Regions from separate parts of the Lysinibacillus sp. OL1 genome, predicted to be linked through region 1. Evidence: riboswitches for the same ligand, from Rfam matches in the RefSeq annotation. Region 1 holds a riboswitch; the other holds the start of a gene.

Evidence for each region. A riboswitch is a leader RNA that binds a small molecule or an ion and turns the genes downstream of it on or off. The one in region 1 is predicted to bind cobalamin.
Region 2: linked by a shared signal. The riboswitch ahead of EW028_RS05660 (glutaredoxin family protein) and the one ahead of EW028_RS11135 (hypothetical protein) in region 1 are both predicted to bind cobalamin.

The regions. Positions count from the first base shown of each region.
Region 1 covers NZ_SJDS01000005.1:99,789-112,027, reverse strand. The annotation lists gene EW028_RS11155 (C40 family peptidase) at 86-1,240, shown strand; gene ytvI (sporulation integral membrane protein YtvI) at 1,402-2,460, opposite strand; gene EW028_RS11145 (hypothetical protein) at 2,551-3,105, shown strand; gene EW028_RS11140 (glutathione peroxidase) at 3,187-3,732, shown strand; cobalamin riboswitch at 3,857-4,054, shown strand; gene EW028_RS11135 (hypothetical protein) at 4,213-4,770, shown strand; gene EW028_RS11130 (ABC transporter substrate-binding protein) at 4,754-5,704, shown strand; gene EW028_RS11125 (tyrosine-protein phosphatase) at 5,850-6,617, shown strand; gene EW028_RS11120 (MATE family efflux transporter) at 6,752-8,119, shown strand; gene EW028_RS11115 (putative RNA methyltransferase) at 8,122-8,955, shown strand; gene EW028_RS11110 (lysophospholipid acyltransferase family protein) at 9,035-9,637, shown strand; gene EW028_RS11105 (low molecular weight protein-tyrosine-phosphatase) at 9,698-10,159, shown strand; gene EW028_RS11100 (YebC/PmpR family DNA-binding transcriptional regulator) at 10,361-11,080, shown strand; gene EW028_RS11095 (arsenic transporter) at 11,145-12,239, shown strand, end outside.
Region 2 covers NZ_SJDS01000002.1:253,297-257,684, reverse strand. The annotation lists gene EW028_RS05680 (ABC transporter ATP-binding protein) at 1-588, shown strand, start outside; gene EW028_RS05675 (DUF2089 domain-containing protein) at 779-1,144, shown strand; gene EW028_RS05670 (SHOCT-like domain-containing protein) at 1,157-1,543, shown strand; gene EW028_RS05665 (hypothetical protein) at 1,553-1,834, shown strand; cobalamin riboswitch at 2,205-2,382, shown strand; gene EW028_RS05660 (glutaredoxin family protein) at 2,501-2,725, shown strand; gene nrdI (class Ib ribonucleoside-diphosphate reductase assembly flavoprotein NrdI) at 2,722-3,081, shown strand; gene nrdE (class 1b ribonucleoside-diphosphate reductase subunit alpha) at 3,078-4,388, shown strand, end outside.

The sequences.
Region 1 (12,239 bases):
AAAGGCTAAAATAAATATAAGAACATTTGATTAAAATAGAAATCGTTCAAGTGATTACATAGAATATCGAGAGCGAAATTGATAGATGAAGGGAAATGAAGGTAACGTGGCTAAGCGTAACAAATGGCGTAAGTCGATGGTGCTAGCATTAGCACTAGCTGGCGGCTTATTATTTAATACAATTCAACCAACAGAAGTACATGCCGAAGAAACTTCTCAACAAATGATTGAGAAAAAGGCTGAAATAGATGCACAAATTAAAAAATTACAAGAAGAACTAACGAAACTACAACAAGAGATCGACGCAAAAGTAAAGGTATTTAAACAAGTACAAGCAGATATTAAAGAAGTGGATGCTAGTATTGTTGAAACACAAAAACGTATCGAGCAACGTTCAAAAATTTTAAGTGAGCGTATGGCTGCATACCAAGCACAGGACAACACTGTAGGTGTTTATTTAAATGTAGTGCTTGAGGCAAAAAGCTTTGCAGATTTAATGGATCGTGTCGTAGCGGTAAAAACATTAATGGATGCTGACCAAGAATTAGTAGATCAACAGGAAGCAGATAAAGCAAGCTTAGAGCAACAAAAAGCTACATTAGATGAAAAACAAAAGGAACTTCAAAAACAATTCCAAGAGCTTCAGCAAAAAGAAAGCGAAATGGAAGTGAAGAAAGCTGAGAACGAAGCGAAATCACTTGCATTAAAAGCTGAAATTGCAACGAAACAAGAAGAAGAACGTTTAGAAGCTGAGCGTAAAGCAGCTGAAGAAGAGGCAGCTCGTTTACGTGCACTTCAAGCAGCTACACCAGTTATACAAGCAACTCAAAATAATGGTGGAGGCGAACCACAAAAAATTATTGTTGGGTCAGGAGCTGGCACTGTTTCTTCAGGAGATGCCATTTCTACAGCTAAACAATTCCTAGGACGCCCTTATGTTTGGGGTGGTAGCAACCCATCGACAGGCTTTGACTGTTCAGGTCTTGTACAATGGTCATATAAGCAAGCGGGTGTTTCTTTACCTCGTACAGCATCACAACAATATTTAGCAACACAACGCATTTCAGCAGGTGAAGCACGCGTTGGGGACTTAGTGTTCTTCAGCTATGGTTCAGGGGTAGCACACGTAGGTATTTATTTAGGTAATAACACAATGATCGACGCTCAAAACAATGGTGTCGTAATTGAATCACTTGATTGGTGGAATCAATACTTAGTAGGCTTTGGACGTATTCAATAGGCCTCACTATTATATAGACGGTTGAGATAAGAAAAAGGTCATCTTTGTAGAGAAAAATATACAAAGATGGCCTTTTTTGTTTTTGGAATGCTATTCTTTCAAAGAAACAAGACGACAACTTCTATTCTTGAAAAGAGATTTTCCTGCATACTAGATGGATATTAAATTTTAAAATTTACTTTGATGACACCTGTCTCTTTCAACGCTATAAAGAAAATAATAACGAATGGGCCGACAAGTAAACCGATAATACCAAATAACTGTAGACCTATGAACATGGAAATTAATGTTGGTAAAGTGGATAAACCGATATGGTCTCCCATTAATTTAGGCTCGACTACTCGACGAATAATAAGTAAAATAGCAGCTAAGATGAATAATTTTACAGCTATAGAGGTGTTTCCCATCAATAGGTGATAAAGTCCCCATGGCGCTAGAATAATGATAGAACCTAGGAATGGTACAATATCTATTAACCAGATAATAATCGTCATTGTTACTGCGTATTTCGGTTGGATTAATAGCAGTCCAATGAGTGTGACGCCTCCAATAATAAAGCTTACAAATAAGTGAGCCTTCATATAGCCAAGTGTTGCATCTTTTAAGCGATTTAAAATAATTTTTATCTTCTTTGCTGTATTGGGCTTTAAATATTTATAAGTGATTTGCTTTAACTTAGGCAAATCAAGCATAAATAGGAATAGCGCAATCATATAAACGAGAAGACTGATGAATAGGCTGGGTATCTCTGAAAAGAAGGCAGAAACTTTGCTATAATTAAAGAAGCTTAAAAAGGATTCTTCAACTTTCTTTATGAAATCCATTGTGGTTTTTTGAAGCGAAGCACTTACTTCAGGTGGAAAGTCTTCTGTATATTTAGAAATATTTTCTTGCATATGAAGCCACATATCTGATAGCTTGGAAATATAATAGGGAGCTTGCTTAGACAGTAAAATTATTTGTGTCATTATTTGGGTAATGGACAGATAACAAATAATAGATATAACTATTACACTCACTATGTAAATAAAAGCAACTGCTATTTTCCGTGACATTTTCCATTTCCGTTTAACGAACATGACAAGTGGTTCTAAGAAAAATGCACTAATCCCAGCAAGGATTAAAGGCATGGACACTGGGATAACAAAATACGCAGCTAGAAGTAGGGATATAATCACAATCAACCGAAAAATCAATTTCCTAGCATTAAATTTATTCATAAACTCACCTTCTTTGCGAAAAAAATTAAGTTAAGTGTACCATAAATCAAATTTTATTACGTTCTGAATCAATAAAGGTAGGGATGAATTATGGAAAAAGAGATTTTGCAACTTTTTAGTAATTTAACAGAGCATGATCGCGATATTCAATATGAATCTTACGAGGAATTAATGAAAATTATGCAGGAACCTGTAGATTGGACATATGCAGTTTGGGAACAGCTAGTAAAAGCACTTACATACAATAATGGTTATTCTCGTGCACGTGCTGCACAAATTTTATGCGCTTTAGCTGCAAAAAGTGATCCAGAAGAAAGGGTCTTGGAGGATTTTTTAAAGATTTGGGCTGTGACTTACGATGAGCAATCTGCTACAGCAAGGCATGCATTACAAGCAATTTGGAAAATTGGACAAGCGGGTCCAGTACAAAGAGATTTGGTTGTATCGTATCTAGCTAAAAGATTTCAAACATGTATAGATGAAAAACAGCCATCTCTTATTCGTCAGGATATTATTATGTCATTTAAAAAGCTATATGATCAAACAAATGACTCGAAATTATTAGATATTGCCCATCGTTTAATTAATGAAGAACAAGATGCTAAATATAAAAAGAAGTATAAGTCAGCCATCCGTTCAAAGTAGCGAGGTGGTGTTTTTTTGTGCAAATTCTTTGATGAGTGGTAGAATAGTCAACTATAATGAATGAAAAAAGGGGATTATGGCATGAGCATTTATAATTATCTAGTTCGGAAGCCTAATGGCGAAATTTTATCGATGGAAACATATCGTGGAAAAACAATGTTAATTGTTAACACGGCAAACCAATGCCGATTTACATATCAATTTGAAGACTTACAGAAAATGTATGATAAATATGGAAAAGAGAATTTTGTAGTTCTTGGATTCCCTTGTGATCAATTTGGCCATCAAAATCCTGAAGATGGGGAGGAAACTAAGCATCTCTGCAAGGTAAACTATGGGGTCACATTCCCGATTTTTGAGCTTGTACAGGTAAATGGAGAGGCTACCCATCCACTCTTTAATTATTTAAAGCATGAAGTGGATTACCGAGAGTTTGGGAAGGCAAGTATGCAGGAGAAAATGTTGGCAGAAGCAATTGTTCAACTTGCCCCAAGCTTTTTAGATGGTCGTAATATTCGCTGGAACTTTACAAAATTTCTAGTAGATGCTAATGGTAAGACCGTCTCACGCTTTGAACCAACAGATTCACAGCTCGATATTGAAAAAGCAATTGAAACACTATTATAGTAAATTTCTTAATAATGTAAAAATTTGTTAGGGTTTTCTCTTCAAGTAGAAATATTGCTATATTTTAAAACTGAGTACAGCTATTTTTTCTGAAGCATATATGATAAACTGCTTTACAAATGAAATATTCTTGCAGAATAAAGGTGCTAATTAGCATAATCGGGAATCCGGTGAAAAACCGGAGCTGTTTCCGCAACTGTAAGTGCAGCCATTATAAAGATTTACCACTGTCTCAAAGAAGATGGGAAGGTCCTTTATAACACATTCGTTTCATGTGACGAACTGTACAAGCCAGGAGACCGACCTTTATTTGAACGTATAAAAACTTCTCGGAAGCTAGGAGGATATACGGCAAATACATAGGCTTTGTCCAGTTTGATGGCTCATTATGTTATTTTTGTCGTTCCTTTGCAAAAAGGAGCGACTTTTTTATGCCTTTCAAATAAGAATTTTTCATTATAGAAAATAGGGGGGAAGCAAGTGAAAAAAGATGCCCGTTATTCTTGTTATCCATTTATGCGTGAGAAAGCTTCAACGGTCGATTTTGAAATTCGAACAGATAGCCTTACAACACATCTAGGAGTTGCATTAGCTGCGGTAAAAAAAGAGGATGTTCAAGTCGTTGCTGAGGATTTATTGCTTATGTTACCTATGGCGTATCATGTGAATGGCTCAGTTCGTGGGAAATTAGCAGTAACTGAAGAGGATTTATCTTGGTTAAGTGAGCGTTATGATTTTTACGTTCGCCATGTGAAGGAAGAGATTCAAAGTTTTGTTTTACCTCAAGGAACAGAGGCCGCTGCAGCCTTACATCTTTGTCGCAGTGAAGCAAAAAAATCATATCGTACTTTACACAAAGTATCAGAAGAACGAGAGGTTCCTGCTATTCTTTTCGATTACCTTGGTTTATTAGCTAATGTATGTTTTGTCATGGCTGTTTTTATGAATCAGCAAGCTGGAATAGCTGAAATACCGTTTATTAGTAAATCCTACCCAATGAAAAAGAAAAAGGAGAATAACAATGAAGAAAGTATTTAATTTCCAATGGCTATCAGTGCTCTTACTTGCACTGGTATTAGCAGGCTGTGGCACTGCTGAAGATACAAAAAATAAAGATGCTTCGCAAGATACACAACACTCAGAGAAAACAAGCTATAAAGTGACAGATGACCGTGGAGTGGAAATAGAGTTTAAAGAAGTACCAAAAACAGTTGTATCTTTACAACCAAGTAATACTGAAATTTTGTTTGCTTTAGGTGTTGGCGATAAAATTGTAGGAGCAACTGAGTACGATACTTATCCAGAGGAAGCACAAAAAATTGAACGTGTCTCTGATACTACGAACTTTAACAGTGAAAGAATTATAGCGTTAAAGCCAGATGTTGTCATTGCTTATACAATCGGTGATAAGGATGCCCTAAAGCCGCTTGAGGACGCAGGAATTAAAGTGTTTGTTATTCAATCTGCGACAACTTTCGATGATGTTTATGGAGATATCGAACAAATTGCTGCTGTGATGGATGTTGCTGATATAGGAAATAAATTAAATGAAGAGATCAAGGCGAAAATTGCTGAAGTACAAACGAAGGTGAAGGACGTAAAAACGCCGAAAAATGTTTATTTAGAGGTTAGCCCTAAGCCAGACATATATACAGCAGGCTCTAGCACTTTCCAGCAAGAAATATTAGATGCAGCTAATGTTAATAATGTTTTTTCTGACTTGAATAGCTGGGCAAAAGTGAATGAGGAAGATGTTATTGCGAAAAATCCAGATGTTATTTTAACAACAGTAAACGATACAGAAGATCCAATAGGAGAAATTCTTGAACGAGATGGTTGGAATACTGTGACAGCTATTCAAAACAAAGCGGTATTGTCCATCGATACAGATATCTCTAATCGACCTGGTCCGCGTATTGGTGAAGCTGTAGAATTAGTAGCGAAAGCTGTGTACCCCGAATTATTTAAATAAGAAATGTTTCCATGCTAGCTGTGAGCCATTCAGCTAGCATTTTTTATGTGGTTTAAATTATTACCTAGCGTGAAAATTGGAATTAATGTAGTTTGTTCTTTAAAATAAAAGTAAGTATGCTTAATAATCTTAGGAGGTGTAGTGATTGGAGCAATTAGAGACAAAGGTAATTCCATTTGAGGCAGTCTATAATTTCCGAGACATGGGTGGATATAAGACAAAAGATGGGCGTAGGATAAAAAAAGGTTTATTTTACCGCTCAGCTGCTCTTGGAAAAATGACACTGGCAGATAAAGAGCTATTTGAAACATTAGGGATTAAAACCATTTTTGATTATCGCGATAACAATGAGGCGTATCATAATCCTAACCCAGTGTTCTCGCATGCTCAATATATACAAATCCCAGCGAAGGGTAATCATGCTTTTGAAATGCCTACCAATGCTGGTGGTAGAGATTTCTATAAAGTGGTAAGCCCTGAGATGTTTCGGGATTTTTATGCACAAATGCCTTTTAACAATCTTTCATTTAAAGAGTTAATGCAAACGATTCAAAATCCTAATAATCTAGGTCTTGTCCATCATTGCGCAGTTGGTAAGGACCGAACGGGTATTGGAGGAGCACTTATTTTACTAGCTTTAGATGTACCTGAGGAGACTATCATGGAGGATTATTTAGATACTAATATACATTTACGTCCGATGGTAGAAAGAATGGCTCAGGCTATTCAGCATCAGTATAATGAGCAAGAACTACTGCAATTTTATGCCTTAATGTCCGCCCGTGAAGACTATTTACAAGCAGCGTTGGATGCGATGGATCGTCGCTATGGTTCAAAGAATGGGTTTTTAGAGCAGGAATTTGGCCTAACAATTGAAAAACGAGAGCAATTACAATCCTATTGCTTGATTTAAAAATGGACCCTTTCACACGATGTGAGAGGGATTTTTTATGTGGAAGCGCTGTCTTCCTATAAATCTCTTTACAGTCTGAATATTTGTGATAAGATACAATAGATTTTTAAGAAAAAATAGGAGAAGTGAAAGTATTGGCAGACACAATTAAAGAGACAAATAAGTTAAGTCTATTCCATTTAACATGGCCAATCTTCTTAGAAGTTTTTCTATTTATGTTGATGGGATTAGCCGATACTTTTATGCTCAGTGCTTTATCAGATAATGCTGTATCAGGAGTAGGTGCAGCCAATCAATATATCCATATTGCCATCTTGATTCTGGAGGTAGTGGGCAATGGTGCATCTATTGTTGTTTCTCAGTATTTAGGCTCCAGACGCTTTTTTGAAGCAGCCAAGATCTCGGCGTTAGCGATCACGATGAATTTGGTCGTTGGGCTTTTAATGAGTATTTTATTTTTCTTCTTTGCGAGACATTTAATGACAATGATGAACTTGCAGGGAGAAGTACTCCACTATGCACAAAGTTACTTAGCCATCATTGGGAGTTTTATTTTCCTACAGGCTATTATTAATGCACTAGCTGCAATTATTCGTGTACATGGTTGGACAAAACAAACTATGTACGTTTCACTTGGCATGAACGTCTTACATGTTGTGCTAAACTACGGTCTTATTTTTGGGAATTTAGGTTTACCAGAGCTTGGTGTGAAAGGAGCGGCTATTTCCTCTGTCATTAGTCGCGGATTAGCCGTCCTAGTATTTTTCTGGTTACTGTATCAGGTAATGGAAGTGCGCGTAAAGTTACAATATTATTTTGAGTATTCAAAGGAATATGTGAGGAAAATACTAAACATTGGTTTACCATCTGCGTTTGAACAGGTACTTTATCAATTTTGCCAAATCATCTTTTTATATTATGCGACATACTTAGGAGCAGAAACACTAGCAGCACGACAATATGCTATGAATATTTCGATGTTTACATATTTATTTGCAATTGCCATTGGTACAGGAACAGCCATTATTATTGGTCGTCATGTAGGTGCAGGAGAAAAAGATGAGGCGTATCATCAGCTATGGAAAAGTGTTCGTGCAGCATTTGTTTTTACGATTATTATGGTCGCAGTCGTTACGCTATTCCGTAAGCCACTTATGCAGGTATTTACTGATAATCCAGAAGTCATTAAGATTGGGGCATCCGTGTTAGCATTAAGTATTTTGCTAGAGACTGGTCGCACAATGAATATCGTGGTCATTAACTCTTTACGCGCTTCAGGGGATGCTAGATTCCCTGTGAAAATTGGTTTTCTATCAATGGTTTGCATGAGCCTGCCGCTTGGCTATTTATTTGTCTTTGTATTGGATTGGGGCTTGGTCGGAATTTGGCTAGCCATTTCAGCAGATGAATGGGTGCGGGCAATTATCGTATACTTTAGATGGAAAAGTCGTAAATGGGAGCGTTATGCTCTTGTATCACCGAACGACAAAAAGGAGGCATAGAAATGGGCGCATTATCGAAACGTGCGATCGGGGCGGCATTAATGGATCAACATATCACCCTTTTTGCTTGTCCAATCTGTCAGCAATCAATGCATGTCTATGAGCAGGGGAGATTGGTTTGTACTTCTAACCATTCCTTTGATATGGCGAAACAAGGCTATGTCAATATGCTGACACATAACGCCGCTTCTAAATATAGTAAGAGCCTTTTTGAATCCCGCAAGGCTGTTATTGATAGTGGGATTTATGATGCTGTAGAAGCCCGAATCGGTGAGCTTATAAGCTCTGCAAAAACGGTGCTCGATACTGGTTGTGGAGAGGGCTCACATTTAGCTCGCATTATGAATGATAGAGATCATGGTATTGGCGTTGGAATTGACATAGCGAAGGAGGGTATTTTGGCTGCAGCACGTCATTATCCTCAACAAATTTGGTGTGTAGGGGATTTAGCTAAAAGTCCATTTGCTCAAGCGAGTTTCGATGCCATTTTAAATATACTATCACCAGCAAATTATGAGGAGTTTAAACGACTTCTTACACCGAATGGCTGTCTTGTGAAGGTTGTACCGCAAAGTGGTTATTTGAGGGAACTGCGTGCTCAATTATATGCAGATTCAAACAAGGAAACTTACTCTAATGAACAAATTGTAGCTCGTTTTCAAGATAGTTTTCGTGAGGTAAACGTAGAACGTGTAACTTATACTTTACCGCTTTCGGAAGAGCTAGTACCCGCGCTATTAGAAATGACACCAATGGGTTGGCATAAAGCAGAACAAACAGCCGTTGAACTAAATGAAATCACGATTGATGTGGATCTATTAGTAGGGAAGGTTTAAGTTGGTCACCAGCAATTGCAGTATACTGGTCTTTTCGATTACAATGGGAATAACTATTGAATAAGGTAGGAATGTAACAGTGTATAAACTAGCAGCAAATGTTGTCAAAGTAATATTAAAATTAATGGGTTCAAAGGCTCGTGTATACGGAGAAGAAAACTTGCCGAAAGAGGGTGGGTTTATTATAGCTTGTACACATACCGGCTATGTTGATATTTTAAACCTTGGTGTAGCCATGTACCCTCGTGAAATTCACTTTATGGCGAAGAAGCAATTATTTGAAATGAAAGGGCTTGGCTGGCTTGTTAAGCATTTAAATGCTTTTCCGGTAGACCGTGATAATCCTGGACCAAGCGTGATTAAAATTCCTTCGCAGTTATTGAAGGAAGGTAAAATTGTTGGGATTTTCCCCTCTGGGACTCGTAGTGCAGAAGGAACAGATTTAAAACAAGGGGCTATTACCATTGCACAGTTGGCAAAGGCGCAAATTGTTCCAGCTGCTTATGTTGGTGCACGTAATGTGGGTGATGTAATGAAGCGAGGCAAAGGCTATTTAATTTATGGTGAGCCATTTTATGTAACAGGCAAGGGTAAAGAAGGCCGTGAGCAGTTTACTCAACACCTTGAGCATGAATTAGTTGCATTAACAGAAGAACTACAGAAACGTATTCCCGTAAAATAAAAGCAAAGGGCACTCAGAATCAAATTGATTTTGAGTGCTTTGTTGTAGGAGGAAAATAAAATGATTCGAGTACTTTTCGTATGTTTAGGTAATATCTGTCGCTCACCCATGGCTGAGGCGGTCATGCGCGACATGGTGAAGAAAGAGCATTTAGAAGATAAGATTGAAGTGGATTCCGCTGCTACTAGCTCATGGCATATTGGCGAACCTCCACATAGGGGTACACAGGATAAGCTTAGGGAATATGGTATTTCTACAATAGATATGCAAGGTCGACAATTACAAAAGTCTGATTTTGAAAAGTTTGCTTATATTATTGGAATGGATGAAAGCAATATTCGTAATATCCGCACAATACTAGGCAATCCAAACTCGCCAAAGATTTTTCGGTTTTTAGATTTAACAGCACATCGCAAGGATGTCCCGGATCCTTATTATACAGGTGATTTTCAGGAAACCTATGAATTGGTGCAAGAAGGTTGTCAGGCATTGCTAGCAAAAATTAAACAAGAGCTGTTGTAAGATGGCGCTAAAATCGTAAATTTTAACAGCCGTTTTTTTAGAAAAATACTACCTTAAACATTGGTATATCTAGCTTTGTAAGCATCATTGTGTTATTATTTGCAGAGTAAAGATACGATAAGTATTTAATTACCATTTACAGATATGCAACCGCGTATCTATTATTTTTATAAATTTATCTTTTGAAAGAGAGTGAAAACAATGGGTCGTAAGTGGAACAATATTAAAGAAAAGAAAGCGTCTAAAGATCAAAGCACAAGCCGTATTAATGCAAAATTTGGGCGAGAAATTTATGTGGCAGCTAAATCAGGCGAACCAGATCCAGAGTCAAACCGTGCACTTAAAGTAGTGCTTGAACGCGCAAAAACATACAGTGTTCCAAAACATATTATAGAAAAAGCCATTGATAAAGCAAAAGGTGGCGGTGATGAAAGCTTTGATGAATTACGTTATGAAGGCTTTGGACCAGCCGGCACAATGATTATCGTGGATGCTTTAACAAACAATGTAAATCGTACAGCATCTGATGTACGTGCAGCATTTGGTAAAAATAACGGCAATATGGGTGTCAGTGGATCTGTAGCTTATATGTTCGATTCAACAGCGGTTATTGGCTTAGAGGGTAAAACGGCTGATGAAGTACTAGAGATTTTAATGGAAGCTGATATAGATGCTCGTGATATTCTAGAAGAGGATGAAGTGGTAATTATTTATGCAGAGCCAGACCAATTCTTTGCGACACAAGAAGCATTAAAGGCTGCGGGTGTAGAAGAATTTACAGTAGCAGAGCTTTCTATGTTGCCTCAAACAGAAGTGACTTTAATTGGCGACGATGTAGCGAAGTTTGAAAAACTAATTGATGCATTAGAAGATTTAGAAGATGTACAAAATGTTTTCCACAACGCAGATTTAGGCGAATAAACCATTAACAAAATGAGTAAACCAGTAGCATTTAAGCTACTGGTTTTTAATTAGGGAGGAAAAGATGCAGACTGCTTTAGCCATTATTTTATTTTTAGTCACATTATTTTTTGTCATCGTGCAACCACGAAAACTATCAATTGGCTGGTCAGCCTGTATAGGAGCAGCTATTGCGCTAGTAATAGGTGTAGTAACCTGGCATGATGTGTTAGAGGTAACGGGGATTGTTTGGAATGCAACGCTATCATTTATTGGTATTATTTTAATTTCACTCATTTTAGATGAAATTGGCTTTTTCGAATGGGCGGCTCTACATATGGCACGACTTGCAAAGGGAAGTGGAATTCGCTTATTTGTTTATATTAGTTGCCTTGGAGCTGTTGTATCGGCTTTGTTTGCGAACGATGGGGGTGCTTTAATTCTAACGCCAATCGTTTTAGCGATGGTGAGAAAACTGAACTTGAGTGAAAAAATGATCTTTCCATTTATTATTGCAAGTGGATTTATAGCAGATACAACCTCGTTACCGTTCGTTATTAGCAATTTAACGAATATCGTATCAGCTGACTTTTTCGATATAGGCTTTATAGATTATGCAGTTCATATGCTTGTACCGAATTTCTTTTCGTTAGTGGCAAGTATAGTAGTACTTTACATTGTTTTTCGCCGTTCCATACCACAACATTATTCTCTTGAGGCAGTTGAGCAACCAAGTCAGGCAATCCGAGATCCCAAATTATTTTCGATCGCTTGGTATGTAATTGGGATTCTATTAGTGGGCTTTGTAGCTGGTGAGGTTTTACACATCCCTGTATCTTTTATTTTATGTGGGGTCGCTGCAATATTCTTATGGCTAGCACAGCGTAGCTCTGTGGTAGATACAATAAGAGTTGTAAAAGGAGCGCCGTGGAATATTGTGTTTTTCTCAATTGGCATGTATGTGGTTGTCTATGGGTTAAAAAATGTAGGGATGACAGGAATGTTAGCAAATTTATTAGAACTAGCTATACAGCAGGGCTTCGTAGTAGCAACGATGACGATGGGATTTGTTGCTGCCATTTTGTCTGCTGTCATGAACAATTTACCTACTGTTATGATAGATGCTTTGGCGATTTCAGAAACAAGCGCATCGGGCATGATGAAAGAGGGACTGATATAT
Region 2 (4,388 bases), on a different contig from region 1:
GGTGTCAATTTATACGAAGCACCCAGCAAAGAGAAAAAAATGATACGAAGAAATTTACAGGCTGTTTTTCAAAATAGTTATCATTCATTTAATCCAAAACAGACGATTTTCGAAATACTCGAAGAACCGTTTTTGAATTTCGAGCATTTTAGCAAAGCAGAGCGACAACAGAAAGTAAGGGAATTACTAGACTGTGTAGAGTTAGAGTGGGCAATGGCTCAAAACTATTCCTCACAGCTAAGTGGGGGACAGCAGCAACGAGTCAACATTGCTAGAGCTCTTGCATTAAAGCCGAAACTGATTGTTTTAGATGAGGCCATTAGTAGTCTTGATATGATTTTGCAAAAGACGATTATAGAGCTACTGCAAAGACTTCAAAAAGAGCTACAGCTTGCTTATCTATTCATTTCACATGATTTACAGGCCACACGTTTTATGTCAGATCGCATCCTTGTGATGCAGCATGGTCAGCTAGTGGAGGAGATAGGCAAGGATGGGACATATCAGCACCCCGCTTCACAAGCGTTATACAATGCAATTTTGCCATCACACCCGCGGGAAAGAAAAAAGAAGGATAGACCCAATTAAACAGAAACGCCATTTTGAGAAATTAAAAATGGCGTTTTCTTAATTTTTAAAGCAATATAGAAACAAAAATAAATAAAATTAATCAAGATATTAATTTTATTTATTTTTTAATTAAAATTATTAATTTTATTATTTACATCTTTAATTTCTTTATTATATAATCAGCTTAACTTAAAGGAAGGAGTTCACTATGGCTTATCAAGTAATCACAAATTGTCCTGTCTGCAGTAAAACATTAAAAATTACGAAGTTACAGTGTTCTCATTGTCACACGACCATTGAAAATGAGTTTGAATTGTCGAAGCTAGCATCCTTATCCCAGGATCAGCTTCATTTTGTGGAAGTATTTTTAACCTGCCGAGGAAATATTAAAGAGGTTGAAAAGGAACTGGGGGTTTCGTATCCAACAGTACGAGGCAAGCTAAATGATATTATTTCATCCCTTGGCTATGCTCAAAGGAAGAAAAATGAAGTAGATGAGAAAAAAATTGTAAGCATGCTTGAAAATGGCGAAATCACAACAGATGAAGCCATAAAGCTCTTAAAAGACGAATAGGGAGGAACGACCATGAAAGAGGAAATTACAAAAGTGTTAACGATGATTCAAGAGGGCAAAATTGATGCGGATAAAGGATCAGAGCTGATTCAAGTGCTACAACAGAAAGAAGAATCAGAGAATAAATTTGTGGAAAAAACAAAGTATTTAGATAAAACGTTAAAGGTCCGTGTTGTATCCACCGAAAATGATAATGTCACGGTAAATTTACCAATTAAACTTGTCAAAGCCGTATTGATGGCAGGACACAGCATCGCTGCAAGTATTCCGCAATCGGAAAAATACGTAAAAGATATCGACATCAATCTTCTTCTTGAAGCGATTGAAAATGAACTAGATGGACAAATTGTAGATATAAAATCAGCAAACGGGGATTCCGTTGCAGTCTTCATTGAGTAGAGGCGACGAATGATGCATGTAAAAGTGAAAGCAAAAGACGTTCGCTTTACCGTCCCTGTTCCCTATACTGTGCTAACCATTGTCCTCTCCATTTTAACTTCTAAATGGATTCAGCAACAAGCCAATAAGTGGACAAAGGCATACTTCGATAAAATGAAAATAGACTTTACCTTTCCGCTCATCGATAAAGAAATGCTAAAGCCGATTATCAAGGAACTACAAAATTATAAAGGACTTGTGCTAGTCGATGTCAAAGCTCAGGACGGGACTGAGGTTAAGGTTAGACTATAATCCCAATGATAGAATGGTAAGAGCATGTTATGATAAAAGCATGCTCTTTATTAATGTAATGAGCATCATTTGAAATGGGTAAGAGATGATCATTATTTCAGAACTTATGATAGAGACAACTATTTTTCAATGGTACATAAAATAGAAGATTTCTTTAAACTCAAATTAGAATTCTAGATCCATTTTAATAGAAAATCACGTACATCGTTAAAAATAGATTTTTGATTTGGGTATAAGTGATTAGTGGTAATCTATTTGGAACTACATAATTAAAAATACTGAATAATCCAAAAATAAAGAAGTTTAGAATCTTGATTTACTTTTCATTTGAAGGATGGTACACTTAAAACTATTGAACAACAACTATATATTGTGTTCGTTTTACAAAGGTACTACTACATGTAGTTTAAAAGGGAAGTTCGGTACAATTCCGACGCTGTCCCCGCAACTGTGAAGCTGACGATGATTGCAACCACTGTGCATTTGCATGGGAAGGGAATCAGAGAATGAAGCAAAGCCAGGAGACCTGCCTTTATAAAACAAATTTATCATTTCTTCGGGGATTAAGAGATGGGAACGTCAGTATTTTTGGTATGTTAACGTTTCCATTTAGCCTATCTCTCTAGAGGAGATAGGCTTTTTTATTTTATGAAAAGAGGGATTTCTATGAAACTTTATACGAAAACAATTTGTCCAAAATGCCTATGGGTAAAATCTGAACTACAACGTGCAGGACTTGAAGCTGAAATTGTTAACATCGATCACGATGAACAAGCAAAGCAAACGATTATTGACGCAGGTTTTTTAAGTGTGCCTGTTTTAGAGATGAATGAAACTTTTATAGGAGATGTTCAGGAAATTGTTTCTCAAATTGAGTTGATTGCCCTATGATTGTTTACGCGAGTCGTACAGGTAATGTCCGAAATGTTGTATCCAAATTAAAGGCAGAATGTATCGAGCTCTCGGAAGAATTGCGATTGAACAAGCCATATCTCTTAATTACCTACACAGATGGTTTAGGTGACATTCCAGCAAAGGTACAACGTTTCTTAGAAAAAAACAGGGATTTTTGTAAAGGAGTAGTTGCCAGTGGGAATAGTAACTTCGGTCATCATGTATTTGGCGCTGCTGGTGAGAAAATCGCTGCTACCTATCATGTACCCTTAGTAAGGAAATTAGATTTACGAGGTAATCAAACGGATTACGAAGCAATACAAACGTTTTATGAAACGAGGGTAATGAGATGAAAACCTATTTAAAGCTTAATAATGACGTACTGAATCGTTATAGTACAACTGGATTACTTGAGTTAGAAAAGGACCGCGAAGCTACGCGCCGCTACTTTTTAGAGTATGTTAACGTACGTTTGCGTTATTTTATAGATATTGAGGAAAAAATACGCTATTTAGTTGATGAGGGCTACTATGAGAAAGCATTTATCGACATGTACGAAATGGAATTTATTAAGAAGCTGTACAAGAAAGCCTATGATTATAATTTCCGCTTTCCATCCTTTATGAGCGCTAGCAAATTTTACGATAGCTATGCTATGAAAAGTCGTGATGGGGAAGAGATCTTAGAAAAGTATGAGGATCGTATTGTCATTATTGCTTTGTATTTAGCTCAAGGAAACACGGCTTTAGCAGAACGCTCTGTCGAAGCAATGATGGAAGCCTATCAGCCTGCAACACCAACTGCTTTAAATAGTGGTAAGAAAGCACGTGGTGAATTAGTCAGCTGCTTTAAATTATCAATGGATGACTCCATGAATAGTATTGCTGAAAATATTGGCTATTGTTTAGAGCTATCACGCCTTGGTGGTGGAGTTGGGGTCAACTTAACAGATTTACGTCCATTAGGTGATCCAATTAAAGAGATATTAAATCGTGCAAGTGGTGTCATCCCAGTAGCGAAACTGTTAGAAAATTCTTTCAGTTATTCTAATCAGCTAGGGCAACGAAATGGCTCAGGTGTTGTCTATCTAAATATTTTCCATGCAGACATAGAAAATTTCATTTCATCAAAAAAACCAAATGCTGATGATAAAATTCGCCTCGCAACCCTTTCAACAGGGATTATTATACCTAGTATTTTCTTCGAACTGATGAAACGTGATAAGGATATTGTGTTGTTTAGCCCATATGATATTTTTAAAGAATATGGTAAACGTATGTCTGAAATTTCCATTTCAGACATGTACTACGAGCTACTTGATAACCCTAAAATTCGTAAAATTAAACGTTTAAATGCACGTAAGCTTTACACAGAGGTGAAAAAAGCACAATTTGAATCAGGCTATCCGTTTGAAATCTTTGATGATAATGTCAATAAGGTACATCCTTTAAAAAATATTGGACGTGTCAAAATGTCCAATTTATGTACAGAAATCTTACAAGTACAAGAGACAAGTATCATTACGGACCAGGATCAACCAAATGACTATGGATTAGATGTATCGTGTAACTTAGGTTCCATCGATATCCATGCAGCAAGTAAAGTTAATGATTTCGGCGCATTAGTCGATACAGCCATGCACCTATTAACGAATGTATCG